DNA from 4 places in the Pantoea sp. C2G6 genome. Region 4 is predicted to be linked to each of the others. Evidence: riboswitches for the same ligand, from Rfam matches in the RefSeq annotation. Region 4 holds a riboswitch; each other region holds the start of a gene.
The links. Region 4 has a riboswitch for thiamine pyrophosphate ahead of thiM (hydroxyethylthiazole kinase). Riboswitches for the same ligand answer to the same signal wherever they lie in the genome.
Positions count from the first base shown of each region.

Region 1: it holds a riboswitch for thiamine pyrophosphate, as region 4 does, so the genes downstream of both, tenA (thiaminase II) here and thiM (hydroxyethylthiazole kinase) in region 4, are expected to answer to the same signal.
Region 2: it holds a riboswitch for thiamine pyrophosphate, as region 4 does, so the genes downstream of both, thiC (phosphomethylpyrimidine synthase ThiC) here and thiM (hydroxyethylthiazole kinase) in region 4, are expected to answer to the same signal.
Region 3: it holds a riboswitch for thiamine pyrophosphate, as region 4 does, so the genes downstream of both, thiB (thiamine ABC transporter substrate binding subunit) here and thiM (hydroxyethylthiazole kinase) in region 4, are expected to answer to the same signal.

Region 1 is NZ_JBGMNJ010000004.1:269,545-276,814, forward strand. It holds gene ACCW71_RS08655 (LacI family DNA-binding transcriptional regulator) at 1-713, opposite strand, end outside; gene ascF (PTS cellobiose/arbutin/salicin transporter subunit IIBC) at 972-2,444, shown strand; gene ACCW71_RS08665 (6-phospho-beta-glucosidase) at 2,462-3,892, shown strand; TPP riboswitch at 3,977-4,079, shown strand; gene tenA (thiaminase II) at 4,150-4,851, shown strand; gene ACCW71_RS08675 (ABC transporter ATP-binding protein) at 4,848-5,588, shown strand; gene ACCW71_RS08680 (ABC transporter permease) at 5,585-6,343, shown strand; gene ACCW71_RS08685 (ABC transporter substrate-binding protein) at 6,367-7,270, shown strand, end outside.
Region 2 is NZ_JBGMNJ010000024.1:6,003-13,272, reverse strand. It holds gene ACCW71_RS20040 (DUF1127 domain-containing protein) at 25-207, opposite strand; gene ACCW71_RS20035 (PLP-dependent aminotransferase family protein) at 382-1,896, shown strand; gene thiE (thiamine phosphate synthase) at 2,029-2,658, opposite strand; gene thiC (phosphomethylpyrimidine synthase ThiC) at 2,661-4,583, opposite strand; TPP riboswitch at 4,671-4,771, opposite strand; gene rsd (sigma D regulator) at 4,926-5,432, opposite strand; gene nudC (NAD(+) diphosphatase) at 5,522-6,292, shown strand; gene hemE (uroporphyrinogen decarboxylase) at 6,333-7,270, shown strand, end outside.
Region 3 is NZ_JBGMNJ010000007.1:80,832-88,101, reverse strand. It holds gene ACCW71_RS11485 (MFS transporter) at 1-358, opposite strand, end outside; gene sgrR (HTH-type transcriptional regulator SgrR) at 613-2,274, shown strand; TPP riboswitch at 2,310-2,412, shown strand; gene thiB (thiamine ABC transporter substrate binding subunit) at 2,459-3,445, shown strand; gene thiP (thiamine/thiamine pyrophosphate ABC transporter permease ThiP) at 3,421-5,028, shown strand; gene thiQ (thiamine ABC transporter ATP-binding protein ThiQ) at 5,015-5,722, shown strand; gene ACCW71_RS11460 (DedA family protein) at 5,719-6,483, opposite strand; gene polB (DNA polymerase II) at 6,652-7,270, shown strand, end outside.
Region 4 is NZ_JBGMNJ010000002.1:227,343-234,612, reverse strand. It holds gene ACCW71_RS04550 (MFS transporter) at 1-810, shown strand, start outside; gene ACCW71_RS04545 (mannitol dehydrogenase family protein) at 878-2,341, shown strand; gene ACCW71_RS04540 (GntR family transcriptional regulator) at 2,442-3,128, shown strand; gene thiD (bifunctional hydroxymethylpyrimidine kinase/phosphomethylpyrimidine kinase) at 3,174-3,974, opposite strand; gene thiM (hydroxyethylthiazole kinase) at 3,961-4,758, opposite strand; TPP riboswitch at 4,793-4,889, opposite strand; gene ACCW71_RS04525 (hypothetical protein) at 5,199-5,396, shown strand; gene ACCW71_RS04520 (AEC family transporter) at 5,485-6,444, shown strand; gene ahpF (alkyl hydroperoxide reductase subunit F) at 6,500-7,270, opposite strand, start outside.

The sequences.
Region 1 (7,270 bases), on a different contig from region 4:
TTGCGCGCCAGCAGCGTATCCACCGCGATCATGCCGCTCTGGGCGGTCCATTTACCGGTCACGATGCGCTCAGGATCGGCGGCGATGCCCGCCGCTGCCAGCGCGGCCTGATAGCCAGAAAGACGCTCCAGCCCGGTCGGGGAGTCGAGCGAGCCGGTAATAAAAGCAATATCACGATGGCCCTGCTCCAGCAGATGGCTGACCGCCATTGCGCTGCTGGCGTGCTGGTCGCTATAGATACAGTAGCTGTGGTTGATGCGCAGTCGCCGGTTGATCACCAGAATCGGCTGTTTGTGGCGGGAAATGATGCTATCCAGCGCCTCGATGCTGAGAAAGCGCGGGTAGATAATGATGCCGTCGCAGCGTAAATCGAGCAGAAACTGAATGGCCGCCTGCTCCTGCTCAGCGGTGTGCTTGCCATCCGCCAGAATCAGCTGACGCCCCTGCTGCTCCATCATCCGCGCCGAGTGCGCCATCAGTTCCGTGAAGTAGCTGCCGCTGTAGAGCGTGTTGGTGATCACCAGTCCGATGGTCTGGGTACTGCGGGTCGCCAGATTCCGCGCCAGCAGATTGGGCCGGTAGCCGGTTTCAGCGATGGCGCGCAGCACACGTTCCCGTTTCTCCTGCCCGACATAGCCGTTGCCGGAGAGAACCCGTGACACTGTCGCTTTTGAGACGCCTGCTCTCTCCGCCACTTCCTGAATCGTTGCCATGCTGATGCTCCTGTGCTGCGTCTCTCCGCAGTCTACCTAAGCCTTTCATCATTGGAAATATTTTACCCGGCCTGTCGCTGCGGCTGCTCCCCGTCACCAGGTGATAAACTTCACAAAAAACAGAAGTGATCAATTTTAACGCTTGTCGGCCACCAAAAAGCCCTCCATGATTTTGTGAAACCGGTTTCCTATTCGTCTGCCCGCAGGCGTGAAAAACATAATAATTCTGACCGATTTACCCTACAGAGAAGAGCGACCATGCCCAGAAATTATGACGGGGTAGCACGCGCTATCGTCGATGCGTTAGGCGGCCTCACCAATATCACTGCAATAACTCACTGCATGACGCGACTGCGATTCGTGGTGAAAGATGACAACCGGATCGACGTTCCGCGGCTGAAAGCGATCGATGGCGTGATGGGCGTGGTCCACAACGACACCCAGTGCCAGGTGATCATTGGCAATGAGGTCTCGCAGGCTTATCAGGCGGTGCTGGCGCTGGGATCGCCCGACGGCACGCCCGCCACACCGATAAAACGCAAAATCAGCCTGAAAGGCATCGGCGCGGGCATTCTTGACGCGCTGATCGGCACCATGTCACCGTTGATTCCGGCGATTATTGGCGGGTCGATGGTCAAGCTGCTGGCGATGATCCTGGATATGGCCGGGGTGTTTGAGAAAGGCTCCTCAACGCTGGTGATCCTCAACGTGATTGGCGACGGCGCGTTTTTCTTCCTGCCGGTGATGGTGGCGGCCTCTGCCGCGCTGAAGTTCAAAACCAACCTGTCACTGGCAATCGCCATCGCCGGGGTGCTGGTGCATCCCGCTTTTATTGAGCTGATGGCGAAAGCGGCACAGGGTCAGGCGGTGGTGTTCGCCGGTATTCCGGTGACAGCGGTGAAATATACCTACACGGTGATCCCGGCGCTGGTGATGACCTGGATACTTTCCCACATCGAGCGCGGCGTGGACCGCATCACGCCCGCCGTGACTAAAAACTTCCTCAAGCCGATGCTGATCGTGCTGATCGCCGCGCCGATAGCCATTCTGCTGATCGGTCCGATTGGCATCTGGATCGGCAGCGGCATCTCGGCGCTGGTTTACAGCGTACATGGCTATCTGGGCTGGCTGTCGGTGGCGATCATGGGCGCACTCTGGCCGCTGCTGGTGATGACCGGTATGCACCGGGTCTTTACCCCGACCATCATCCAGACCATCGCCGAAACCGGTAAAGAGGGCATGGTGATGCCGTCCGAGATCGGGGCCAACCTGTCGCTGGGTGGCTCCTCGCTGGCGGTGGCGTTCCGCACCAAAAACCGCGAACTGCGCCAGACCGCGCTGGCGGCGGCAGCGTCAGCGATTGTCGCCGGAATTTCTGAACCGGCGCTCTATGGCGTGGCTATCCGCCTGAAGCGTCCGCTGATCGCCTGTCTGATCAGCGGCTTTATCTGCGGCGCGGTGGCGGGCATCGGCGGGCTGGCCAGCCACTCGATGGCCTCACCGGGCCTGTTTACCAGCGTGCAGTTTTTCGATCCGACCCATCCAATGAGCATTGTCTGGGTCGGGGCGGTGATGGTGCTCTCGGTGGTGCTCTCCTTTGTGCTGACCCTGCTGCTGGGTTTTGAGGATATTCCAGAGACAGAGGCAGAACCGGAGCCTGCTGGCGCACAACAGGCCGCGCCCATCACTGAAGCAAATAACGTATCAATCGTGACCAAAGGGTCGCACTGACCCGCAAAGAGGATGACATGTCTGAATCAAGGTTCCCGCAGGGATTTTTATGGGGGGGAGCGCTGGCCGCTAACCAGTCTGAAGGCGGATTCCGCGAAGGCGGAAAGGGTTTAACCACCGTCGATATGATCCCGCTGGGGCCGGATCGGATGGCGGTCAAGCTGGGTCTGGAGCCACGCCTGACGCTGCGTGAGGAGGAGTTCTATCCCAGCCATGACGCTATCGATTTTTATCACCGCTATCCGCAGGATATTGCCCTGATGGCGGAGATGGGATTCAGCGTGTTCCGCACCTCGATTGCCTGGAGCCGGCTCTATCCCAACGGCGACGAACTGACGCCAAACCCGGAAGGGATCGCCTTTTATCGTGCGCTGTTCGAAGAGTGCCGCAAATATCAGATCGAGCCGCTGGTGACGCTGTGCCACTTCGATGTGCCGATGCATCTGGTGACGGAGTATGGCTCCTGGCGTAACCGTAAAATGATCGACTTTTTTGCCCGCTATGCCCGCAGCTGCTTTGAGGCGTTTGATGGTCTGGTGAAATACTGGCTGACCTTTAACGAGATTAATATCCTGCTGCACAGCCCGTTCTCCGGGGCCGGGCTGGTGTTCGCGCCGGGGGAGAACCGGGAGCAGGTCAAGTATCAGGCGGCGCACCATGAGCTGGTGGCCAGCGCGCTGGTGACCCGCATCGCGCATGAGGTCAATCCGGCCAATCAGGTCGGCTGTATGCTGGCAGGCGGCAATTTCTATCCCTGGTCGAGCAAACCGGAAGATGTCTGGGCGGCGCTGGAGAAAGATCGCGAAAACCTGTTCTTTATCGATGTCCAGGCACGCGGGGCTTATCCGCGCTACGCCGCCCGACTCTTCCGGGACAAGGGCGTCACCCTGGCGATCGCTGACGGCGATGTGGAGATCCTCAAAAACAGCGTTGATTTTGTTTCATTCAGCTATTACGCCTCACGCTGCGCCTCTGCGGAGATGAATGAGCAGAACAGCAGCGCCGCCAACGTGGTGAAATCACTGACTAACCCCCATCTGCCACGCAGCGAATGGGGCTGGGGCATCGATCCGCTGGGGCTGCGCATCACCATGAACATGATGTATGACCGCTACCAGAAGCCGCTGTTTCTGGTGGAGAACGGCCTGGGCGCGCACGATGAGATCAGCGCCAGCGGCGAGATCAATGACGACTATCGCATCAGCTACCTGCGCGAGCATATCCGGGCGATGGGCGACGCCATCGCTGACGGCGTACCGGTAATGGGCTACACCAGCTGGGGCTGTATCGACCTGGTGGCGGCGTCAACCGGCGAGATGAGCAAACGTTACGGCTTTGTCTATGTGGACCGTGACGACCGCGGTAACGGGACGCTGGCGCGCACGCGGAAAAAATCGTTCTGGTGGTATAAGAAGGTGATCGCCAGCAACGGCGAGGATCTTGAGTGACGTTGTCACGTTATGCCCGTCATGCAGCCCTTTTAGTGAACCGCGCGGCTGGCGTTGTACTCCGGCGGTAATTATCGTATAACAGCTCTCTCCGAGGGGTGTCCTGTTATGGGCTGAGATGGCGTAAGCCGAACCCTTTGAACCTGATCTGGGTCATGCCAGCGAAGGGACGGGTCGGCAGCATGCTCTGCTTCATCTCCTGCGATTTTCCCTGTTCCAGACCGTATGCCCGGATCTCCCTGATGAATGGAGATCCTATGTCACATCCGCTTTTCGACACCGGTTTTTATGGCCGTCTGCGCCAGCAGGCGGGCGCGCACTGGCACGCCTATGTCACCCATGATTTTGTGCAGCAGCTCGGTCAGGGAACCCTGCCCGCCGCCGCCTTTCGCCACTACCTGACCCAGGACTACCTGTTTCTGCTGCACTTCGCCCGCGCCTATGGCCTGCTGGTCAGCAAACTCTCGGACCCCGCCGCGTTGCGCAGCGCGGCGGCATCACTTAATGCCATCGTCAGCGAACTGCCGCTGCACCTCCGCTACTGCCAGCAGTGGGGAATCGATGAAGCGGACGTGGTGAGCCAGCCTGAGGCGATGGAAACCCTTAACTACACCCGCTACGTGCTGGATGTCGGCCACAGTGGAGATGCGCTGGAGCTGCTCACCGCGCTGATGCCGTGCGTCGCCGGTTACGCGGAAATCGGCCTGACGCTGCTCCGGCATCCCGATACCCGCTTCACCGGCAATCCTTACGCCGCCTGGATTGAAAATTATGGTGACGAGGGCTATCTCTCCGGGGTGCGCGCCTCGCTGTCGCTGTTTGAAAACCTGGCCCGGCAGTGCGCGGGGGAGCAACGCTTCGATCGGCTGGCGACGATCTTCACCACCGCCACGCAGCTGGAGTCCGCTTTCTGGCAAATGGGCCTGCGTCACGCCGCGGATACGGGGAGCAGCCGGTGATCCCCGCCTGCGCCGAAGCGCCGCCCGGCATTTCGATTCGCCAGCTCTCGCTGCGGGTGGGTCAGCAGCAGCTGTTCAGCCAGCTCAGTCTGGAGATCGCTGGCGGGACGTTTACCGCGTTGCTGGGGGCCAGCGGGGTCGGTAAAAGCAGCCTGATGCGGGTGATTGCCGGTCTGGCAGAGCCGACCGCCGGAGAGATCAGCGGCAGCGACGGCCTGCCGCTGGCCGGACGCATCGCCTGGATGAGCCAGCAGGATTTACTCTATCCCTGGCTGACCGTGGAGCAGAATGTCTGCCTCGCCAGTCGCCTGCGGGGGGAAAAAGCCGACCGCGAATGGGCGCACCATCTGCTGGCGCGGGTAGGACTGGCGCGCTACGCCAGCGCCCTGCCCGCCACGCTGTCGGGAGGGATGCGGCAGCGCGCCGCGCTGGCCCGTACCCTCTACAGCCGTCAGCCGATCGTGCTGATGGATGAGCCCTTCTCGGCGCTGGACGCCCTGACCCGCGCCCGCATCCAGACGCTGGCCGCTGAAGTGCTGGCCGGTCACACCGTACTGCTGATCACCCATGACCCAGCGGAAGCCTGTCGGCTCAGCCACCACCTGCTGGTGATTGGCAAAGCGGGCATCGAATCCTCTCCACCGCTGGCCGGTCAGCCGCCGCGCGCAGCCGATGACATCGGCCTGCTCCGCAGCCAGGCGGCGCTGCTGCAACAGCTGACCAGGGTGGCCGGATGAACCGCCATCAATTCACCGCGCTGCGCCGCGGGCTGACCCTCTCTGCCGGACTGATTGCGCTATGGTGGCTTGCGACGCTGACCTCGATTCCCGCCTTTCTGCTGCCCTCACCGGCAGCGGTGGCCGTGGCGCTGTGGCAAAACGCCAGCTATCTCGGCTACCACAGCCTGATGACCCTGAGCGAAATCCTCAGCGGCATGGCGCTTGGCGTGCTGCTGGGTGCGCTGCTGGCGCTGGGGATGACCTTTTCGCCCTGGCTGCAACGCTGGATGATGCCGCTGGTCATCACCAGTCAGGCGATTCCGGTGTTCGCGCTGGCTCCGCTGCTGGTGCTGTGGTTTGGCTTCGGCATGAGCGCCAAAGTGGCGATGGCGGTGCTGGTGATCTTCTTCCCGGTCACTTCCGCCTTTTTTGACGGCCTGCGCCGCGTCAGCCCCGGCTATCTCGATCTGGCGCGCACGCTGGGCGCATCACGCCGCGCTCAACTGCGCCACGTCCGGCTGATGGCCGCGCTGCCGGCGCTGGCGTCGGGCCTGCGCATGGCGGCGGCGGTGGCGCCGATTGGCGCGATTATTGGCGAGTGGGTCGGATCGGCTGAAGGACTCGGCTACGTGATGCTCAACGCCAACGCCCGGATGCAAAGTGACCTCTGTTTTGCCGCCCTGTTTATCCTGGTGCTGATGACGCTGCTGCTGTGGCTGATCGTCAACGCCCTGCTCCGTCGCCTGATTGTCTGGGCCCCTGAAAGCCCGTAATCCCTTAACTTACGAGAAAAAGCATGACTAAAATTTCGCTGTTTACCCTGATCTTCAGCGCCAGCTTAGCCAGTCAGGTTCAGGCGATGGAAAAGCTGACGCTGGTGCTCGACTGGTATATCAATCCCGACCATGCGCCCATCATGGTGGCGCAGCAGAGTGGCGCGTTTGCGGCGGAAGGTCTGGCGGTCACTATTGTTCCGCCCTCCGATCCGGCGCTGCCGCCGCGTCTGGTGGCGGCCGGGCAGGCCGATTTAGCCATTACCTATCAGCCGCAGCTTCATTTCTTCGCCGATCAGGGCTTGCCGCTGGTTCGGGTCGGCACCCTGATCAATAGCCCGCTGAACACGCTGATCACCCTGGATAAGGCAGTAAAAAAACCGGGCGATCTGAAAGGGAAAAACATCGGCTATTCGGTCAGTGGTATTGAGCAGGCTACGCTGGCGACCATGCTGAACCATGATGGCGTTAAAGCCGATCAGGTGAAGCTGGTCAACGTGAACTTTCAGCTCACCAGTGCGCTGCTGACCGGTAAAGTCGATGCGGTGATTGGCGGCTATCGCAATATCGAAGCGCTGGAGATGAAATTGCAGGGCAAAGATCCGGTGGTGTTCAATGTGGAAGATTATGGCGTGCCGGCCTATGACGAACTGATCATCGTCGCCAACCGTGATGAGGCCCACGCAGAAAAGATTAAAAAATTTATGCGGGCGCTGAAGAAGGGAAATGCTGAACTACAGGCGCATCCCGAAGCGAACTGGCAGGCCTTTGCCCGCGCCTATCCGCAGCTGAACACGCCGTTAAACCATCAGGCCTGGCGTGCCTCACTGCCGCTGTTCGCCCGCGACCCGGCAAAGCTGGATCGCGCACGCTATCAGGCGTATGAGCAGTTTCTGTTTGATAATAAACTGGTTAAAACCGTGACCC
Region 2 (7,270 bases), on a different contig from region 4:
GCAGGGTTTTTTTTTGGTCTGAACTCAGATCTTCCACTCATCGCGGCGCATACCAATATCTTTTAACTGCGCGTCGCTCAGCTTCGCCAGGATAGTGCGGGTCTCCCGCCGCCGCTGCCAGCGTTGATAGCTGCGCCACAGCAAGCGAAGCAGATGGTAAGGCGTGACTGCAAAAGGTTTAGCTGCGCGATTTTCATCATATCCCATGATAGTGCCCTCAATGATTTGCCTGAGCACCATTCTCAGCGGAGCGCTCTGTATGATACAGACGCAAAAATCACTTTTATTTAACATACAGATTGCGGCTGGTGGGATCTGAATGGTAAAAACAGGGGATGACTGTACTGGTCAAATATCAATCTATGCGGAGCAGGGAATACGATGACCCGATATGAACATCTGGCGACACTGCTGGCCCAGCGTATTGAACAGGGGTTATATCGCAGCGGTGAGCGCCTGCCCTCCGTGCGTAGCCTGAGTGCTGAGCATGGCGTCAGCATCAGTACGGTACAGCAGGCTTATCATCTGCTGGAAGAGAAGCAGATGATTATCCCGCAGTCGCGTTCAGGCTATTTCGTGGCGTCACGCAAGGCGACACCGCCGATACCGGCACTGACGCGCCCGGCGCAGCGGCCGGTTGAGGTCACGCAATGGGATGCGGTACTGGCGCTGATCAACAGTCGTCAGGCCGATGATGTGTTGCAGATGGGCAGCGGCATGCCTGATCTGACCCAGCCGACGCTGAAGCCGCTGTGGAAGGCTTTCAGCCGCCAGGCGCAGAAGCAGGAAACGGCACTGCTGAATTATGACAACCTCTATGGTGTGCTGGCGCTGCGTCAACAGGTGGCACGGCTGGCGATTGATAGCGGCTGCCAGCTCACCGCCGATGAGATCGTCATTACCACCGGCTGCCACGAGGCGCTGTCTGTCTCAGTGCGCGCGGTGTGCGAGCCGGGCGATATTATCGCCGTAGAGTCACCCTCGTTTCATGGCATTATGCAAACCCTGCGCGGCTTTGGCATTCGGGCCATTGAGATCCCCACGGACGCAGTGACCGGTATCAGCCTCGAAGCGCTGGAGCTGGCTTTTGATCAATGGCCGATCAAAGCGGTGGTGGTGGTGCCGAACTGTAACAACCCGCTGGGTTTTATCATGCCGGAACCGCGCAAACGGGCCTTGCTGACGCTGGCACAGCGTTTTGATGCGGCGATCATTGAAGATGATGTTTATGGCGAATTAGCCTGGGAGTATCCCCGTCCCCCCACCATTAAAGCGCTGGATCTCGATGGCCGGGTACTGCTGTGCAGCTCCTTTTCAAAAACCCTGGCACCCGGTTTGCGTGTCGGCTGGGTTGCGCCGGGTCGTTATCGCGACCGCGTGCTGCACATGAAATATATCGTCACCGGTTCCACCGCCACGCAGCCGCAGCATGCGGTCTCAGAATTTATCCGCCAGGGCCATTATCAGCCTCATCTGCGCCGGATGCGGCAAATCTATCACCGCAACTATGAGGCCTTCAGCTGCTGGGTGCGGCACTATTTCCCCTGTGGCATCTGCGTCTCCCGTCCGCAGGGCGGCTTTCTGATGTGGATAGAGCTGCCCGAAGCCTTTGATGCCGTGCGGCTGAATCGCGAACTGCTTGAATCAAATATTCAGATTGCGGTGGGATCGCTGTTTTCAGCATCGGGTAAATACCGTAACTGTCTGCGTCTGAACTATGCGTTGCCGATCAATGACCAGACTGAGCAGGCGCTGGCGCAGGTGGGGGCGGCCGTTGAGCGGGCCATGCTCTCATGCCAGCATGATTCGTCTGCGTCAGCCTCTCACCGGTTAAATCGGGAAAGGCAGGGCCAGCAAGAGGAGGAAACTGGCCCTGGTCAGATAACCTTAACCTGACGCAGGCCACGTTAAGGTTTCCGGTCGCGGCGCGCCAGCTCCAGACGTCAGGGCTGCGCGCCGCCTTCCCAGATTATTTCTGGCTTTGCATCTGTTGCATGGCCTGTGCGGAAGGGGTTCCAGAAAACCCTATTACTGGCGGTCGGGTTCGGCCAGCGCCAGCAGGGTACGTGTTGCTTCACGCCAGTCATCCGCCTGGGTAATCGCACTCACCACCGCAATACTGCCCACGCCGGTTGCCAGCACCTCCGGCGTTCGCGCAAGGGTGATGCCGCCAATCGCCACGGTGGGGATATGCGTCAGCCGTGTCAGGTGGCGCTTCAGTTCTGCTAAGCCCTGCGGAGCGGAAGGCATCTCTTTGGTCTGCGTGGGAAAAATATGACCCAGTGCGATGTAAGAGGGCTGAATAGCCAGCGCCCGCTCCAGTTCCGCATCATCGTGGGTGGAGATCCCCAGGCGTAATCCCGCCTGATAAATCGCGTCCAGATTGGCGACATCCAGATCCTCCTGACCCAGATGCACACCATACGCCTGATGCTTAATCGCCAGCTGCCAGTAGTCATTAATAAACAACCGCGCGTCGTAGCGTCTGCCGAGCGCTATCGCCCGCACAATGGCCGGTTCAGCCCGCTCATCGGGCTGATCTTTGATGCGCAGTTGCAGAGTGCGAACGCCAGCCTCTAACAGACGTTCAATCCACTCCGGGCTATCAACCACCGGATAAAGCCCGAGGCGGGGTGCGGTAGCGGGGAATGCGGGCATGGTTACTCCTTCTCAAGGGTGTCGGCGGGGTGATAAAGCTCACCGCCGCGGCTGCGGAAATTATCTGACATCTGTGTCATACCCACTTCAACGTACTGCGTAACGGCTTCCTGACGGGCGGCGAAGTCGCGCACCTCCTGGGAAATTTTCATTGAGCAGAATTTAGGACCGCACATCGAACAGAAGTGGGCGACCTTGCCTGACTCCTGCGGCAGGGTTTCGTCATGCATCGCGCGGGCCGTCTGTGGATCGAGCGCCAGATTAAACTGATCTTCCCAGCGGAATTCAAAGCGCGCTTTTGACATCGCGTTATCCCGGATCTGCGCGCCGGGATGGCCTTTCGCCAGATCGGCGGCATGGGCCGCAATTTTGTAGGTGATCAATCCCTGCTTCACATCCTCTTTATTCGGCAGGCCCAGGTGCTCTTTGGGGGTGACGTAGCAGAGCATGGCGCAGCCAAACCAGCCAATCATCGCCGCCCCGATACCTGAGGTAATGTGGTCATAGCCGGGCGCGATGTCGGTCGTCAGCGGGCCCAGGGTATAGAAGGGGGCTTCAGCGCACTGTTCGAGCTGCTCGGTCATGTTGCGGCGGATCATATGCATCGGCACGTGTCCCGGACCTTCAATCATCACCTGCACGTCATACTCCCAGGCAATCCGGGTCAGCTCGCCCAGGGTGCGCAGTTCGGCAAACTGCGCCTCGTCGTTCGCATCCTGAATGGAGCCGGGCCGTAAGCCGTCACCCAGCGACAGCGATACATCATAAGCGGCGCAGATCTCGCAGATTTCACGGAAATGCTGATAAAGAAAACTCTCCTGATGATGGGACAGACACCATTTTGCCATGATCGATCCGCCGCGTGAGACAATCCCGGTCAGTCGTCTGGCCGTCATCGGGACATAACGCAGCAGTACGCCGGCGTGGATGGTGAAGTAATCGACCCCCTGTTCCGCCTGCTCCAGCAGCGTGTCCCGGAAAACGTCCCAGTTCAGCGCCTCGGCCACGCCGTTAACTTTCTCCAGCGCCTGATAAATTGGCACCGTGCCGATCGGCACCGGACTGTTGCGCAAAATCCATTCGCGCGTTTCATGAATATTGCGGCCGGTAGAGAGATCCATCACCGTGTCGGCACCCCAGCGCGTCGACCAGACCAGCTTTTCTACCTCCTCCTCAATGGATGACGTCACCGCCGAATTGCCAATGTTGGCGTTGACCTTGACCAGGAAGTTGCGGCCTATAATCATCGGCTCCGATTCAGGATGATTGATATTGGCCGGAATGATGGCGCGACCGGCTGCGACCTCCTGACGGACGAACTCGGGCGTAATATTCTCCGGCAGATGGGCGCCAAAACTGTGGCCCGGATGCTGTTGCAGCAGAACCTCACTGCGGATGCGCTCCCGCCCCATATTCTCCCGCAGGGCGATAAACTCCATCTCCGGGGTAATGACGCCCTGACGGGCATAGTGCAACTGGGTGACGCAGCGACCTGCACGCGCCCGACGCGGTACGGGCAGCGGATCGAAGCGCAGAGAGTCAAGCGCTTCGTCGGCCAGCCGCTGCCGGGTATAGCCGGAGCTGTTTTGCGGCAGCCATTCGCTGTCGTCACGTTCAGCGATCCAGCGCGCCCGCACTTTTTCCAGACCGCGATGGAGATCGATCGTTGCCGCGGGATCGCCATAGGCGCCCGCGGTGTCATAGACCGGCACCGCTTCATTTTGCTCATAGTGAGGCTGTTCTTTGCTGCCGCCAGTGTGGGTCGGGGTTAGCGTGATCTCCCGCATCGGAACGCGAATATCGTCCCGGCTGCCGTGGATCCAGATGCGACGGGATTGCGGAAATGCACTGCCGCTTCGCAGAGAATCGATAAATCCCTGCGCCTGGGCACGTTGTTCGCGACGGGTCATTTTTGAGTCAGACATAGCAATCTTCCTGTTAAAGGGGAACGTTGCTTGTCCGGAGTTCGGAAGGAGTAACAGTACAGAAGGCATCAGAATGCTGGTGCACTGAGAAGATTTACTCTTGTTCCCTTCGCAGGTTCTAACCTGATCAGGTTCCGCGGATCCCGAATGAACGGTCTCAGCCCGGCAGGGCACTCCGACAAGAATCTGTTTTTACGCCTGGCTCTGAGTCACAACAGCTTCAGGCGTAAAAACGTTAATAGCATAGCGTGAATAAAAAAGGTTCTTTGGCTGCTCACCTCAGAACCTGTTCAGCATAAAAGGGCTGCGAAATAAACTCAACCCGATTATCCAGCAGGGCGGTTAAGCCGGACGGGCAATCTGGCTGTCATTGGCCACCGGCGGGGGGGCGAGCTGGTTATCCCATGCCAGCTGGATCAGCTTATCTTCCAGCGTAAAACGCGCTTCCAGCACTTCACCCACTTCGGACAGCGCCTGCTGAAAGGTCATGCAGTTCTCATCGTCGATAGCCTGCTGGAGATGGCCGTCATACAGCTGCATCAGCCGCTCCGTGTTGGCTTCCAGCGGTGGATAGATCTGTGCAGCCGCAATCATCGGACTGTCACCACTCATCTCACTGATCACCCGCTCATAAATGCTGAAGTGACCGGCGGAGAGGTAATCCACCAGGCCGTGACAGAAGTTATCCAGCGCCTGTTCATCCAGACGGGTCAGGGCTTCTTTATTGGGTTTCAGGCCGACCAGGTGGTAATAGGTCACCAGCAGCTGACGACGGGCTTCAAGCCACGAATCGACCAGTTCATTGCTGCCACCTACGCGTTCAGCCAGGACGTCTAACTGGTTAAGCATATCTAACTCCATGTGAGTTATAGTTGTTCATCTACACACTTAACATCAGGGCTTCAGCGTGCGATTTGACGCTAAGGATGACGAAATAAATGCAATGCGAAATCTCAAGCGTAGACGCTGGATGGTGGATTGTCAGCCATGAACAGAAACTTTGGTTGCCGCAGGGTGATTTACCCCACGGAAAAGCCGAAAAATTTGGTTTAGCGGGCAGTAAAGCTCGCCTCATTGGTGAGTGGCAGGGGGAAAAGGTCTGGCTGATTTGTGAGCCGCGTTCTGAAGATATCTATTCAGTACGCCAGCTGATCGATCAGGAGCCGGGACTGTTTCAGCTGGTGGGGCGCGGCGTGCAGCTGGCGGAATTTTATCGCTCTCATCGCTGGTGCGGCTATTGCGGCCACGAGATGCACCACAGCAAGCATGAATTTGCCTGTCTGTGCAGCCATTGCCGCGAACGTTACTACCCGCAGATTGCGCCCTGCATCATCGTCGCTATCCGTCGCGGTGACGAAATCCTGCTGGCGAACCACGCCCGTCATCGTAACAAGGTCTACACCGTGCTGGCGGGCTTTGTTGAGGTCGGCGAGACGCTGGAGCAGGCGGTCGCCCGTGAAGTGATGGAAGAGAGCAACATCCGCGTCAAAAATGTCCGTTATGTCACTTCACAGCCGTGGCCTTTCCCGCAATCGCTGATGACCGCCTTTATGGCGGAGTATGACAGCGGCGATCTGCAACACGATGGCAAAGAGCTGCTGGACGCCGCCTGGTTCCGCTTTGACGCTCTGCCGCTGTTGCCTCCGCCGGGCACCGTGGCGCGCCGCCTGATTGAAGATACCGTCGCCCTGTGCCGCGCCGAAGTGTGAAAGTGCTACACTACACGCCTGTCATAGAGAGAGTGTTGAGATGAGTGAACTGAAGAACGATCGTTATTTGCGTGCCCTGCTGCGTCAGCCGGTAGATGTCACGCCGGTGTGGATGATGCGACAAGCCGGGCGCTATTTGCCGGAGTACAAAGCGACACGCGCCCAGGCGGGTGATTTTATGTCGCTGTGTAAAAACGCCGAACTGGCCTGTGAAGTCACCCTGCAACCGCTGCGTCGCTATCCGCTGGATGCCGCTATCCTCTTCAGTGACATCCTGACCATCCCCGATGCGATGGGGCTGGGCCTCTATTTCGAAACGGGCGAAGGCCCGCGCTTCTCTAACCCCGTGACCTGCCGTGCAGACGTCGAGCGTTTACCGGTGCCCGATCCTGAGATGGAGCTGGGTTATGTGATGAACGCGGTGCGTACCATCCGTAAGAACCTGAACGGCGATCTGCCGCTGATTGGCTTCTCAGGCAGTCCGTGGACGCTGGCGACCTATATGGTGGAAGGTGGCAGCAGTAAAGCCTTCACCAAAATTAAGAAGATGATGTATGCCGATCCCGCCACGCTGCACGCGATGCTGGATAAGCTGGCCGATAGCGTCATCCTCTATCTCAACGCCCAGATCCGCGCCGGTGCGCAATCGGTTATGGTGTTTGATACCTGGGGTGGCGTGCTGACCGGTCGTGATTACCGAGAGTTCTCACTCCACTATATGCATAAAATCGTCGACGGCCTGCTGCGTGAAAACGACGGTCGCCGCGTGCCGGTAACGCTGTTCACCAAAGGGGGCGGGCAGTGGCTGGAAGCGATGGCGGCCACCGGCTGTGACGCGCTGGGTCTTGACTGGACCACCGATATTGACGACGCGCGACGTCGTGTTGGCGATAAAGTCGCGCTACAGGGCAATATGGACCCCTCAATGCTCTATGCGCCGCCAGCGCGTATCGAACAGGAAGTGGCGGGTATCCTTGA
Region 3 (7,270 bases), on a different contig from region 4:
AGACGCTGGCCAGCGCCGAGAGCAGCACGCCCAGCGTAATCAGCGTCAGATAGTGGCGGGTAAAGGCAAACAGCAGCGCATTGATGAGCGCCATCAGGCAGCAGAACAGAATGATATTGCGCCGGTCGCCCACGCTGTCTGAGCGCTTCGCCACCAGCATGCTCACCACAATCCCGGCCACCGCGTTGATGGTGAAAAACAGCCCGACCCAGAAGGGGCGTGCCTGTACCTCACGGGTCAGAAACAGGCTGAGCGTCGGCGCCTGCAATGCGCCCGCCACCCCCAGCATAAAGGAGGCGACCATAAAGGCGAGGTAAACCGGATTGATGCGGCGCTGCCGCGTTAACAGCGATTTCATACCGAAATCCCTTACAGGATGAACAGAGAGGAGAAAAGAAGGGTAGACGATAACGCGCAACATGAAAAAAGCCAGCAGAGATGATCTGCTGGCGGTGTAAATGCACCCTACTCAGAAAAGCATCCCGCTGAACAGCGAAATGCGGGTCGAGCGCCATTCCCTGCGGAATGCCTCCCGCTCTTCCCATAGGCTAAAGTTTGCTCTTAAAATAGGGCAGGAAAAACAGAGCGCTTTTAAGCGGGAGCTCCCCTTTTATGTCCACCTCACGTCTGAAGCAGCAGTTCATCCGCCTGTGGCAGAGCTGCCAGGGGCAGACGCAGGCGATCACGCTCAGTGAACTGGCCGATCGGCTGCACTGCTCGCGCCGCCATATGCGCAATCTGCTCAACCGGATGCAGGCGGCGGGCTGGCTGATCTGGCAGGCAGAGGCGGGCCGCGGCAAGCGTTCGCAGCTCACCTTCTGCTATACCGGGCTGGCTTTGCAGCAGCAGCGGGCGGAAGATCTGCTGGAGCAGGATCGCATCGATCAGCTGGTTCAGCTGGTGGGCGATAAAAATCAGGTCCGGCAGATGATCAGCGCCCATCTGGGCCGCAGCTTCCGTCAGGGCAAGCATATCCTGCGGGTGCTTTACTATCGGCCGCTGCTTAACCTGCTGCCTGGCTCGCCGCTGCGACGCTCGGAAACCCATATCGCCCGGCAGATTTTCAACGGCCTGACCCGGATAAATGAGGAAAACGGGGAAATCGAGCCCGATATTGCCCATCACTGGCAGCAGACCTCTCCGCTGCACTGGCGCTTCTTTCTGCGTCCGGCGATTCGCTTCCATCACGGCCGCGAACTGGAGATGGAGGATGTGATCGCCACGCTGGAACGTCAGCGCTCACAGCCGCTGTTTTCGCATATTGCGCAGATCGACTCCCCCGCGCCCTGGACGCTGGATATTCACTTAAGCCAGCCGGATGAAGGCTTGCCCTGGCTGCTCGGCAGCGTCAGCGCGATGATCCTGCCGCGGGAGTGGCCGACGCTGCGGGATTTCGCCCGCCAGCCGGTGGGCACCGGTCCCTACAGCGTGGTGCGCAATCAGGAGAGCCAGCTAAAGATTGAAGCCTTTGATGACTACTTCGGCTTTCGTGCTCTGATTGATGATGTCTCGATCTGGGTGTTACCCGATATCAGCGATGAGCTGGTCTACGCCGGTGTGCGCTTGCAGGGTGACAACGCCGGTGAGATCCAGGAGGAGAGCCGCCTCGAAGAGGGCTGCTACTATCTGCTGTTCGACCAGCGCTCGGAACAGGGCCGCGACGCGGCAGTGCGCCGCTGGGTCAGCTACCTGTTCAACCCCATCGCCCTGCTCAATCACGCCGGGGTCGGCTATCAGCGCTACTGGTTCCCGGCGTATGGCCTGCTGCCGCGCTGGCATCACCGGCGCGACCTGACACCGGTGGAAAAACCCGCTGGCCTGACCCATCTGACGCTCACCTGGTACAGCCAGCATGTGGAGCATGAAGGCATCGCCAACGCGCTGCGTCCGCTGCTGGCGCAGCACGGCGTCACGCTGGTGACCCGCGAAATCAGCTATGAAAGCTGGTATCAGGGCGAGGCGGCGAGCGACATCTGGCTCGGCAGCGTGAACTTCACCCTGCCACTGACCTGGTCGCTGTTTGCCCAGCTCTACGAAATCCCGCTGCTGCACCATTGTCTGCCGATCGACTGGCATGGCGACGCCGCCCGCTGGCGCGAGAAAACGCTGCCGCTGGCGGAGTGGAGCAAACAGTTGGTGCAGGAGGCGGGTCTGCATCCGCTGTTTCATCACTGGCTATTGCTCGAAGGTCAGCGCAGTATGCGCGGGGTGCGGATGAATACCCTGGGCTGGTTTGATTTTAAATCCGCCTGGTTTGCCCCACCGGCGCTGTGACGCTTTCGCGCGGGCGCTGAAATGACTAGAATGTGACGTTCTCAACGGGGTGCCGCCTGCCAACCGCAAGCAGCTGAGAGAGACCCGTCGAACCTGATTCGGTTAATACCGACGTAGGGATTTGAGAGGCCTCTGTGCTCAGATCCTTTGCGACTCATTTCCTCTTCTCCTTAAGGAACGCAAAGTGTTGAAAAAAGTTCTGCCGCTGCTGCTGTTACTCTCCGCCCCCGTACTGGCGGCTAAATCGGTTCTCACGGTCTACACCTACGACTCCTTCTCCGCTGACTGGGGCCCTGGCCCGGCGGTCAAAAAAGCCTTTGAAGCGCAGTGCAACTGCGAGCTGAAATTTGTCACGCTGGAGGATGGCGTCTCGCTGCTGAACCGCGTTCGCATGGAGGGCAAAAACAGCAAGGCCGATGTGGTGCTGGGGCTGGATAACAATCTGGTGCAGGCGGCGCAGAAAACCGGTCTGTTTGCCGACAGTAAGGTCGATACCTCGAAATTAAACCTGCCCGGCGGCTGGCACAATACCACCTTCGTCCCGTTTGATTATGGCTACTTCGCCTTTGTCTATGACAAAACCCGGCTGAAGAATCCGCCGAAAAGCCTGAAGGAGCTGGTCGACAGCCCGCAGAAGTGGCGAGTGATCTACGAAGATCCGCGCACCAGCACGCCGGGGTTAGGTCTGCTGCTGTGGATGCAGAAAGTCTATGGCGATCAGGCTGCGCAGGCCTGGCAGAAGCTGGCGCAGAAAACCGTGACGGTGACCAAAGGCTGGAGCGAAGCCTATGGTCTGTTCCTCAAGGGCGAGGCCGATCTGGTGCTGAGCTACACCACCTCGCCCGCTTACCACATCATTGAAGAGAAAAAAGAGAACTACGCCGCCGCGCCGTTTGCCGAAGGGCACTATTTACAGGTTGAAGTCGCCGCGCAGTTAGCCAGCAGCAAACAGCCCGCGCTGGCGCAGCAGTTTATGCAGTTTATGGTGTCGCCAGCGTTCCAGCACACCATTCCGACCGGCAACTGGATGTACCCGGTGATCGACACGCCACTGCCTGCGGGCTTCTCCGCGCTGACCGTGCCCGCCACCGCCCTGCAATATTCGCCGGAGGAGGTTGCCAGCCAGCGTTCCGGCTGGATTAGCCAGTGGCAACGCGCCGTCAGCCACTGATGCCACGCTGGCTGATCCCCGGTTCGCTCGCCACGCTGCTGTTAATCAGCGTGGCGCTGCTGGCCTTTGGCGCACTCTGGCAGGCCGCGCCAGCCACCGACTGGCGCAGCCTGTGGCAGGATGCCTATCTGCATCACGTTATCGCCTTCTCGTTCGGTCAGGCCCTGCTTTCGGCGCTGCTGTCGCTGCTGCCCGCGCTACCGCTGGCGCGCGCGCTCTACCGTCGCCGGTTTCCTGGCCGTCAGCTGCTGCTGCGTCTATTTGCCATGACGCTGGTGCTGCCGGTGCTGGTGGCGGTGTTTGGTCTGCTGACCGTCTATGGGCGCGTCGGCTGGCTGGCGCAGCTCTGTCAGCTGGCTGGGATTGATTATCACTTCTCGCCCTATGGCCTGCCGGGCATTCTGCTGGCGCACGTCTTCTTTAACCTGCCGCTGGCGACGCGCCTGATGCTCCAGGCACTGGAGACCATTCCGGCGGAGCAGCGTCAGCTGGCAGCGCAGCTTGATCTGCGCGGCTGGCACCATTTTCGTCTGCTGGAGTGGCCGTGGCTGCGGCGGCAACTGCTGCCGACCGGTGCGCTGATCTTTATGCTCTGTTTCGCCAGCTTCGCCACTGTGCTGTCGCTGGGCGGCGGCCCGCAGGCCACCACCATCGAGCTGGCGATCTTTCAGGCGCTGAGTTATGACTACGATCCTGGCCGTGCCGCACTGCTGGCGCTGATCCAGCTCGGCTGCTGCGTGACGCTGGTGTTGCTCAGCCAGCGCTTCAGCCGGGCGATTCCCGCCGGGACCAGCCAGCTGCATGGCTGGCGCGACCCACAGGATTCGCGCCGGGCGCAGCTGACCGACGCGCTGCTGATCGGGCTGGCGCTGATCCTGCTGCTGCCCCCGCTGGCGGCGGTGATCGTCGATGGTCTGCACGGCGGACTACGCGGCGCGCTGGCGCAGCCCGCACTCTGGCAGGCGACATTGACCTCACTGCGCATCGCCACCGGCGCGGGCCTGTTGTGTGTGGTGCTGAGCCTGATGCTGCTCTGGAGCAGCCGCGAGCTGCGCCTGCGTCAGCGTCCGGCGGCGGCCACCTTTATCGACACCAGCGGCATGCTGATTCTGGCGATGCCGGGCATTGTGCTGGCGACCGGCTTTTTCCTGCTGCTCAACGCCACCGTCGGCCTGCCTGAGTCGGCTGAAGGGCTGGTGACCTTTACCAATGCGCTGATCGCCATCCCCTATGCGCTGAAGGTGCTGGAAAACCCGATGCGTGACGTGGCTGAGCGTTATGGTCAGCTGTGCGACTCACTCGATATTCACGGCTGGAACCGGCTGCGGCTGATTGAACTGCGGGCGCTGAAACGTCCGCTGGCGCAGGCGCTGGCCTTTGCCTGCGTGCTGTCGATTGGCGATTTTGGCGTGGTGGCGCTGTTTGGCAGCGCCGACTTCCGCACCCTGCCGTTCTACCTCTATCAGCAGATTGGTGCCTACCGCGGCGCTGATGGCGCGGTCACCGCCCTGCTGCTGCTGCTGCTCTGTTTACTGCTGTTCACGCTAATGGAAAAATTACCAGGCCGCCATGCTGACACTTGATAACCTTACTTACCTTTATCAGCATCTGCCGATGCGCTTCAGCCTCAATGCCGCGCGCGGCGAGCGCATCGCGATTCTCGGCCCGAGCGGGGCCGGAAAAAGCACCCTGCTGAGCCTGATCGCCGGTTTTCTGCCGGTGAAGCAAGGCACCCTGATGATTGATGGTCAGGATCACACCCACAGCGTTCCGGCCAGACGCCCGGTGTCGATGCTGTTTCAGGAGAACAATCTGTTTCCGCACCTGAGCGTTGAGCAGAACATGGCGCTGGGGCTGCATCCGGGATTGAAACTCAGCGCGCAACAGCGCCAGCAGCTGACAGGGCTGGCCGATCAGGTGGGATTAGGCGATCTGTTATCACGTCTGCCGGGCGAGCTGTCGGGTGGACAGCGGCAGCGCGTGGCGCTGGCGCGCTGCCTGCTGCGAGACCGCCCGGTGCTGCTGCTGGATGAGCCGTTTTCCGCGCTCGATCCGGCGCTGCGCGGAGAGATGCTGCAACGGGTACGGTCGGTGTGTGAAGCGCGCAGCATTACACTGCTGATGGTGTCGCACAGTCTGGAAGATGCCCAGCAGATTGCGCCGCGCAGCGTGGTGATTGTGGATGGCCGGGTCTGCTGGGATGGGGAAACCCGACAGCTGCTGTCGGGCGAAACGCGGGCCGCCGAAGTGCTCGGCATTCCGCGCCGGTCAGTTTAAGCGACAAACACCTGCCACAGCAGATGACGGAAAACCGGCATCATCGGATGGAACTGGATCCCGACAAAAGCGGCGATGGCGATCACCAGCCCCAGCGGGCCTGCCCAGCGTAACCGCTGCGGCGGCAGCCAGGCCGTCGCCCAGTCGCGGCTCTTGCCGCTACGCCACCAGCGCCAGCACAACCAGCCGCCGAGCCAGATCAGCAGCGCGGTCGCCAGTAACAGCCACTTAAAGCTGCCGCCCTGCGCCGCTTTCGGCACATCGATCGCCACCCCGGCCAGAATGCCAGGCAGCAGATAGAGCGGCGGCCATAAAATACAGCCGATAATGTTCGGTGGCAGAAATTTACGCACCGGCAGTTCCAGCATCCCGGCCGCCAGCGGGATCAGTGGCCGCGTCGGGCCGACAAAGCGTCCCACCAGAATGGTAAACATGCTGTGCTGATGCAGGGCGTGTTCGGTCTTATCCAGCAGACCTTTATATTTTTGCAGATACTTCCAGCGATGCAGCGGCCCCTGAAACTTCCAGCCGATGCCGTAGGAGACCCAGTCACCAATCAGACAGCCCGCAAAGCCCGCCGCCCAGGCGGGATAGAGGCCAAGCTCGCCACTGCCGACCAGCGCGCCCAGGCTGGCCATCATCACGGTGCCTGGCAGCAACAGCCCGACCAGCGCCAGTGACTCAAGAAAGGTCACCAGCGCAACGGCAAACAGCGCCCACTCCAGAGACTGCGTAATCAGTTGTTGAATCCAGGCTTCCATACAGGTCCTTAAAAAAAGCGGAGGGCTGGATTGTCCTGAGCCAGCCACACAGCGTCAAGGCAAGAATTGTAGGACAATGTTGACAAATCGCGGCGGCGGAACTGTATAAATATCCATGTTATACTGCTGAGGTTTTCTCACCCCTGACATTCTGAGTCTGGAGACTATCTGACTATGCCCCGCGCAGGTTTTCTGCTCACCCGCCACTGGCGCGACACGCCGCAAGGCACCGAAATTACCCTGTGGCTCGCCACCGATCAGGGGGCGCAGCGCGTGGTGCTGCCGGTGCAGGAGTCGGTCGCGTTTATCCCGCAGGAATTTCAGGCTCAGGTCAGCGAATTACTCAAAGATGAACGTCAGTTTCGGATTCAGTCGCTGGCGCTGAAAGATTTCCGCCAGCGCCCGGTTTTTGGCCTCTACTGTCCGCAGAATCGGCAGCTACAGCGCCTTGAAAAACAGCTACGCGAACAGGGCATTCCGGTCTATGAGGCCGATATTCGCCCGCCGGAGCGCTACCTGATGGAGCGCTTTATCACCGCGCCGGTCTGGTTTGATGGCGATCAGCAGGGCAACAGTGTGATCAATGCGCGCCTGAAACCCCATCCTGACTACCGCCCACCGCTGAAATGGGTCTCGCTGGATATTGAAACTACCCAGCATGGCGAGCTTTACTGCATCGGGCTGGAGGGCTGTGGTCAGCGTCAGGTCTTTATGCTCGGCCCGGCCAATGGCGATGCCAGCGCGCTCGATTTTGAGCTGATCTACCTCGACAGCCGGCCGCAGCTGC
Region 4 (7,270 bases):
TATGGCTGGCGTCCGGCGTTCGTTATCGTCTGCTGCATCGGCCTGGTGTGGATGACGTTCTGGCTGTTTTTCGCCGCCGATAACCCGGCGAAAAGCAAACGGGTAAGCGAAGAGGAACGGCTGCTGATTGAGCGTCTGAAAGCGACGAACCCGAATGAGGAGGTCGATTTATCCGAGACGCCGCATCCGTTTGGCTACTACCTGCGCCAGCCGATCATCCTGGTGACCGCGTTTGCCTTCTTCTGCTACAACTACATCCTGTTCTTCTTCCTGAGCTGGTTCCCGGCCTACCTGGTGCAGGCGCACGGCCTGGACATCAAATCCATGAGCATCACCACCATGATCCCGTGGATTGTCGGTTTTGTCGGGCTGGCGCTGGGTGGCTGGATCTCCGATAAAATTTTCAACATCACCGGCAAGCTGTTGTTGTCGCGCAAAATTGTGCTGGTGGTCTCACTGCTGGCGGCGGCAATTTGTGTCGGGCTGGCGGGTACGATAAAAGAGGTGGTTCCCGCCGTCATGATGATGTCGGTCTCGATCTTCTTTCTCTATATCACCGGCGCAATCTACTGGGCGATTATTCAGGATGTGGTGCACAAGAGCCGCATCGGCAGCATCAGCGGCTTTATCCACCTGGTGGGTAGCCTCTCCGGCATTATCGGCCCGATTGTCACCGGTTTTATCGTCCAGCACACCGGTAAGTTTGACAGCGCCTTTATCCTGGCCGGCTGTGTCGCCGCGCTGGGGGCGTTCCTGGTGCTGTTTGTGATCCGCAGTCCGAAAACCCAGGATAAACCGGTTTCGGTCTGAGAGTTGCTCCGCTAACAGATGTCTGATTTCGGGGTGCTACGCGCCCCGTTTGCCATAAGGATGGATTATGTTACAGATTGACCGCCTGCCCGCTGAGGTTCAGCGTCCCACTTACGATCGCAGCAAATTAAAAACCCGCATGGTACATATTGGTTTTGGCGCGTTTCACCGCGCCCACCAGGCGATGTGCAGCGACAAGCTGGCAGAAGAGCATGGCAGCGACTGGGGTTATTGCGAAGTGAATCTCAATAGCGGTGCGCTGATCCAGGCCTTACGTGAGCAGCAGCTACTTTATACCCTCACCGAGATGGCAGATGCGTCACTGCATACCCGGGTGATTGGCGTAATCACGGAGGCGCTGCATGGCAAAAGCGACGGGATTGAAGCGGTGATCAACGCCATGAGCCAGCCTGATGTGGCGATTGTATCCATCACCGTGACGGAAAAAGGCTACTGCCACCAGCCTGCCAGCGGCAATTTAAATCCTGACCATCCTGACATCCTGCACGACCTGCAAAATCCACAGACGCCCCGCAGCGTGCCGGGCCTGATTCTGGCCGCGATTCGCCGTCGCCAGGCGCAGGGGCTGCCGCCTTTTAGCGTGATGTCGTGTGACAACATGCCGGAAAATGGCCACGTCACCCGCAACGTGATTACCCAGTTGGCGAAACGCCAGGAGCCGGCGCTGGCGGACTATATTGAGCAGCATGTTACCTTCCCCTCTACCATGGTCGATCGTATCGTGCCGGCAATGACCGATGCCGCATTTAATGCCCTGAACGCGCGTCTCGGGACAGAAGATCCGGTGGCGGTTGAGGCGGAACCCTTTTTTCAGTGGGTGATTGAAGATAACTTCGTCAATGGCCGTCCGGCGTGGGAAAAGGCGGGTGCGGAGCTGGTCAGCGATGTCCTGCCCTATGAGGAGATGAAACTGCGCATGCTGAATGGCAGCCACTCCTTCCTGGCCTATCTCGGCTTCCTGGCGGGTTATGAGCACATCAGCGACTGCGTGGCCGATCCCCATTTCCGCGCCGCCGCCCGTTCACTGATGATCGATGAGCAGGCACCGACCTTACGCACCCAGGGCGTGGATCTTCATGCCTATGCCGACTCGCTGATCGCCCGTTATGAAAACCGTGCCATCAAACATCGCACCGGACAGATTGCCACCGACGGCACGCAGAAGCTGCCACAGCGCATGCTGGACAGTCTGCGCTGGCATCTGCAACGCGACAGCCAGTGCGAACTGCTGCTGCTCGGCGTGGCGGGCTGGATGCGCTATGTCGGTGGTAAAGATGAACAGGGCCAGCCGATTGAGATCCGCGACCCGATGAAAGCCAGGCTGGCGGAATGCGTCGCCAGCAGCGAAGAGGGCGAAGCGCGGGTGCGGGCGTTACTCGCCCTGCGCGAGGTATTTGGTGACGATCTGGCGCAAAACGCCACGGTGGTCGCCCGCCTGACCCACTGGTATCAGCAGCTGCTCAGCCAGGGCGCGCGCGCCACGGTGCATCACTGCCTGAACCGCGGCTGACGGCGTTGCAACAAAGCGCTGGCGCAGACGCAGTGCGCTGATTAGACTGACGCTTTCCCATCACGCTGGCCGCTGTCAGCCGTCATATGGATATTGTTGCATGTCGATCGCCTATACCATTACTACCAGCGAACCGGTGAATCAGCAGATTTATCGTTATCTGCGTAAAGACATCGTGACCTGCGCGATTCAGCCGGGATCGCTGCTTTCGGAAAAAGAGGTCTCGGCACGGTTTAACGTTTCACGCCAGCCGGTGCGTGAAGCGTTCATTAAGCTGGCAGAAGCCGGGCTGGTACAGGTCCTGCCGCAGCGCGGCACCTTCGTGCAAAAAATCTCCGCTAAGCGGGTAGCGGATGGCCGTTTTATCCGGGAGGCGGTGGAAGTTTCGGTGGTGCGGCGCGCGGCGCTGGAGATCGCTGAGCCAGCGCTGATGGCGCTGGAACATAATCTGCAACTGCAACGGATGGCCGCTGAACGGCATGACAGCCAGGCCTTTCTCAGCCTGGATGATGAGTTTCATCGCCTGATCGCCGAAAGCATCGACTGTAAGCTGGCGTGGGAAACGGTGGAAAATATCAAAGCGACCATGGACCGGGTACGCTTTCTGACGCTGAGTGAAGTCTCACCGCCGGAAAGCGTCATCGGTCAGCACGAAGAGATCTATGCCGCCCTGAAGCGTCATGACGCGGACGCCGCGGAAGCCGCCATGCGTCGTCATCTTCAGGAGATGATCTTCTCCATCACCCCCATCGCCGAGCGCAACAGCGCCTGGTTTGACGCGCCGTAACCTGTGGCCCGCGTTGCCTTTACGCAACAAGGCGGGCCTGTTCAGCTACCACCACTGATGAAAATGATGCACCGGTCCGATGCCCTTGCCGACCTCCAGTGAATCGGCCTGCAACAGCGCCTGCTGTAGCCAGTTTTTCGCCTGCCCTATCGTGCCGGCCCAGTCAGTATGACGCGGACGCAACGCGGCCAGCGCGGCAGACAGCGTACAGCCGGTTCCGTGGGTGTGCCGGGTATCTACCCGCTGGGTACTAAATCGCTGTTCCCCTGCGGGGGTCAACAGCCAGTCCGGGCTCTCCTGCGCGGTCAGATGGCCGCCCTTCATTAATACGGCCTGACAGCCCAGCGCCAGCAATGCCCGCCCCTGCTCCCGCATTTCTGTTTCATCGGAGGCGATGGCGCAATTGAGCAACGCCGCCGCTTCCGGCAGATTAGGGGTGATCAGCGAGACCTGAGGGAGCAACAGTTCACGTACGCTGGCAATCGCATCCGGTGAGAGCAGCGCGTCACCGCTTTTGGCGACCATGACCGTATCCAGCACCACAAACGGAATATCGGCACGCCTCAGCCGGTGGGCAATCTGCTCCACAATCGCCGTTTCTGACAGCATGCCGATTTTTGCGCTGTCGATGCGCACGTCGTCGAGCACCGAGTCGAGCTGGGCGGCGACAAACTCAGGGGCAATGCGATAAACAGACTGCACGCCGCAGGTGTTCTGCGCCACCAGCGCGGTGATGACGCTGGTGCCATAGGCCCCCAGTGCCGAAAAGGTTTTCAGATCGGCCTGAATGCCCGCGCCGCCGCTGGGATCGGTACCGGCAATGGTCAGCGCATTAATGCGTTTCATGGTTCACCTCCAGCGTCCAGAGCGCATCAAGAAACGCCGTGGCAAAGCTGCCCGGTCCGGCTGAACACGCCGCCGCCACCTCGCCCGCCCGCGCCATCACCTGACAGGCCGTAGCGACATTGAGCAGCCGATCGCCTGACAGACTGCTGAACGCCGCTACCACCGCCGAGAGTGCGCAGCCGGTGCCAACTACCCGCGTCATTAACGGGCTGCCGCCGCCGATCGCCAGCGTCCGCTGCCCGTCAGTGGCGTAGTCCACTTCACCGGTGACAATCACCAGCGTCTGCCAGCGCCGGGCAAGCTGGTGCGCGGCATCCAGCGCCGCATCCGCCTGGTGCAGCGTATCGACACCGCGCCCGCCGCTGGCCTGCTGCGCCAGCGCCATAATCTCTGAGGCATTGCCACGGATCACCGCCGGTTGCTGGCTCAGCAGCTGCTGGCAGAATTCAGTGCGCAGCGCCAGCGCGCCAACCGCCACCGGATCGAGCGTCCAGGGCGTTCCCGCCTGGTTAGCCGCCGTCACGGCCGCCTGCATCGCCTGCTGGCGCTCACGGGTTAAGGTTCCCACATTAATCAGCAACGCATCCGCAAAGCCGCTGAACTGCGCGGCTTCATCGGCATCGATAACCATCGCCGGTGAGGCATTCAGCGCCAGCAGTACGTTGGCGGTAAAGTTCTGGACTACGTCATTGGTCAGGCAGTGCACCAGCGGTGACTGGCGGCGAAAACGGTGCAGAATGGGCGCGAACTGCGCGGCAGAAAGGTGTTGAGACGGATGTGTCATCGTAGCTCCCAACCGGCGAACAAGAAGGCGAATGCGGTCAGGCATCAGACTTCCCTACGCTGGCATTATCCAGATCAGGTAATACGGGTATTTCTCAGCCTTCACGAAGAAGGGCACCCCGAGTCGTGTTACGGTTTGCAGCATAAGGAAGCACCGCGGTGAAAGCAAGCCGCGCCGGGTCACTAAATCGTCAATGCTGAACCCTTCTGTATGATCCCGATCAACGTTTGCCTGGGTAAAAAGAGGCTTAATGCTGCGGGTCACGGAACTACCTCTTTATAGGTATACGCTATTTTTTATCCCGCTGGATAATCATTTCCGCAGCCCCAACGACCACCTCATAATAATTAACCTGCTCGTAATAACATCGTAAAAAAGCATCTTATTTCATGGAGTTAAGAAACTCCTGAAGCGGAACTTCATACTATTCAGGATGTATGATGCGATTTTTAGCGCTTATTCCACACCGCCACCGATGGCGGGACATGACCATCGAACGTCTGGGTGCCATCGCGCCAGATGGCAGGCGTTATCTTTCCACCTATATTTCCGCCCGCTGCGCTGGCTGCGGTGAAATTATCCATCGCGTCTATTATCGCGATATCAGCGACCAGCAGGCGCGGCGCTGGCTGGGGTAATCCCGCTCCGCTGGCTGAGGAACCAGTTAACAGTTAGTTAGCAATTTGTTAGTCTGCTCACTATTCGCTGTCCGATCAGACTCTCTCTATGCCACAGCTGTTAGCCAGCCTGACTCATCAGATTTATCTGTCAGCCCCGCTGTTTATCCTGATCCTGCTAGGATACTGCCTGACGCGCCTCGGAAAATGGCCCGCCAGCATCAGTGAAGGGATGAACCGCTTTGTTTTCAACGTCGCGCTGCCCTGCATGCTGTTCCGGGTGATGAGCACCTTCTCGCAAAGCCCGCCGGTTGATGCGCGCCTGCTGCTGGCTTTCTTCGGCAGTTGTTTACTGGTGTTTATCGTCGGCCGCTGGCTGGCGACGCGCCTGTTCAACCTGGATGGCGTAGCGGCCTCGGTGTTTGCGCTGGGCGGCATCTTTTCCAATAACGTGATGCTGGGGATCCCGGTGGCGACGGTGCTGCTCGGCTCATCCGCCCTGCCCTCGGTCGCGCTGGTGCTGGTGTTCAACAGCCTGATCCTCTGGACGCTGCTGACCGTCTCGGTCGAGTGGGCAAAACAGGGCAGTTTCTCGCTCCAGGGGATAGGCCGTACCTTCGCGGGCGTGCTGAAAAATCCGTTAATCATCGGCATTCTTGGCGGCACGGCCTGGAGCTTTCTGCAACGTCCGCTGCCAGCGCTCGCGGCGGAACCGCTGCGGATGCTGGCCTCGCTGGCCGCGCCCCTGTCGCTGGTGACGCTGGGGATGAGTCTGGCGCACTATCGGGTGCGGGATGGGCTGAAAGAGAGCTACACCCTCTGTCTGCTGAAGCTGGTGCTGCAACCGATGACGGTATGGGCGATCGCCTGGCTGATCGGGTTGCCGCCGCTGGAGAGTAAAGTGGTGGTGCTGCTGGGATCGATGGCAGTGGGGGTCAATGTCTACCTGATGTCACAGAAATTCAATGTGATTACCGGCCCGGCGGCGGCCAGCATGCTTTTCTCTACCCTGTTTGCCGCAGTGACCACGCCACTCTGGATGATGCTGATGACGCTGGCGGGCTATTAAAAAAAAGCCCCCCGACATCGCTGTCGGAGGGCTGTTATCAGGCTTATCGCTGCACTCAGTCAGTGGATTTGGTACGAATCAGATAATCAAAGGCGCTCAGCGAGGCTTTTGCGCCTTCGCCGCTGGCGATGATGATCTGTTTGTACGGCACGGTGGTGCAGTCACCTGCGGCGAAGACGCCTTTCAGGCTGGTTTCGCATTTGGCGTCGATAATGATCTCGCCCATTTTATTGCGCTCGACCGACCCTTCCAGCCACGGGGTGTTAGGCAGCAGGCCGATCTGGACGAAAATACCGGAGAGCGCCAGATGATGGCTGGTCTGGGTGGTCCGATCAAGATAGTCCAGCCCGGTCACTTTGCTGCCGTCGCCTTTCACTTCGGTGGTCTGCGCGTTGAGGATGACATCAACGTTTTTCAGGCTACGCAGCTTATCCTGCAATACCTTGTCAGCGCGCATTTCACTGGCGAACTCCAGCAGGGTGACATGTTCGACGATGCCAGCCAGATCGATAGCCGCTTCCACACCGGAGTTACCGCCGCCGATCACCGCCGTACGCTTGCCTTTAAACAGCGGACCGTCACAGTGCGGGCAGTAGGTAACGCCTTTGGTGCGATACTCTTCTTCACCCGGCACACCCATGTTACGCCAGCGCGCACCGGTCGCCAGGATGATGCTGCGTGATTTCAGCACCGCGCCTGACGCGGTTTCGATGGCGTGCATTCCGCCCTCTTTCGTGGCCGGGATCAGTTTGATCGCGCTCTGGCTCTCAATCACATCAACGCTGTAATCATCGACGTGCGCACGCAGTGCACCTGCCAGTTTTGC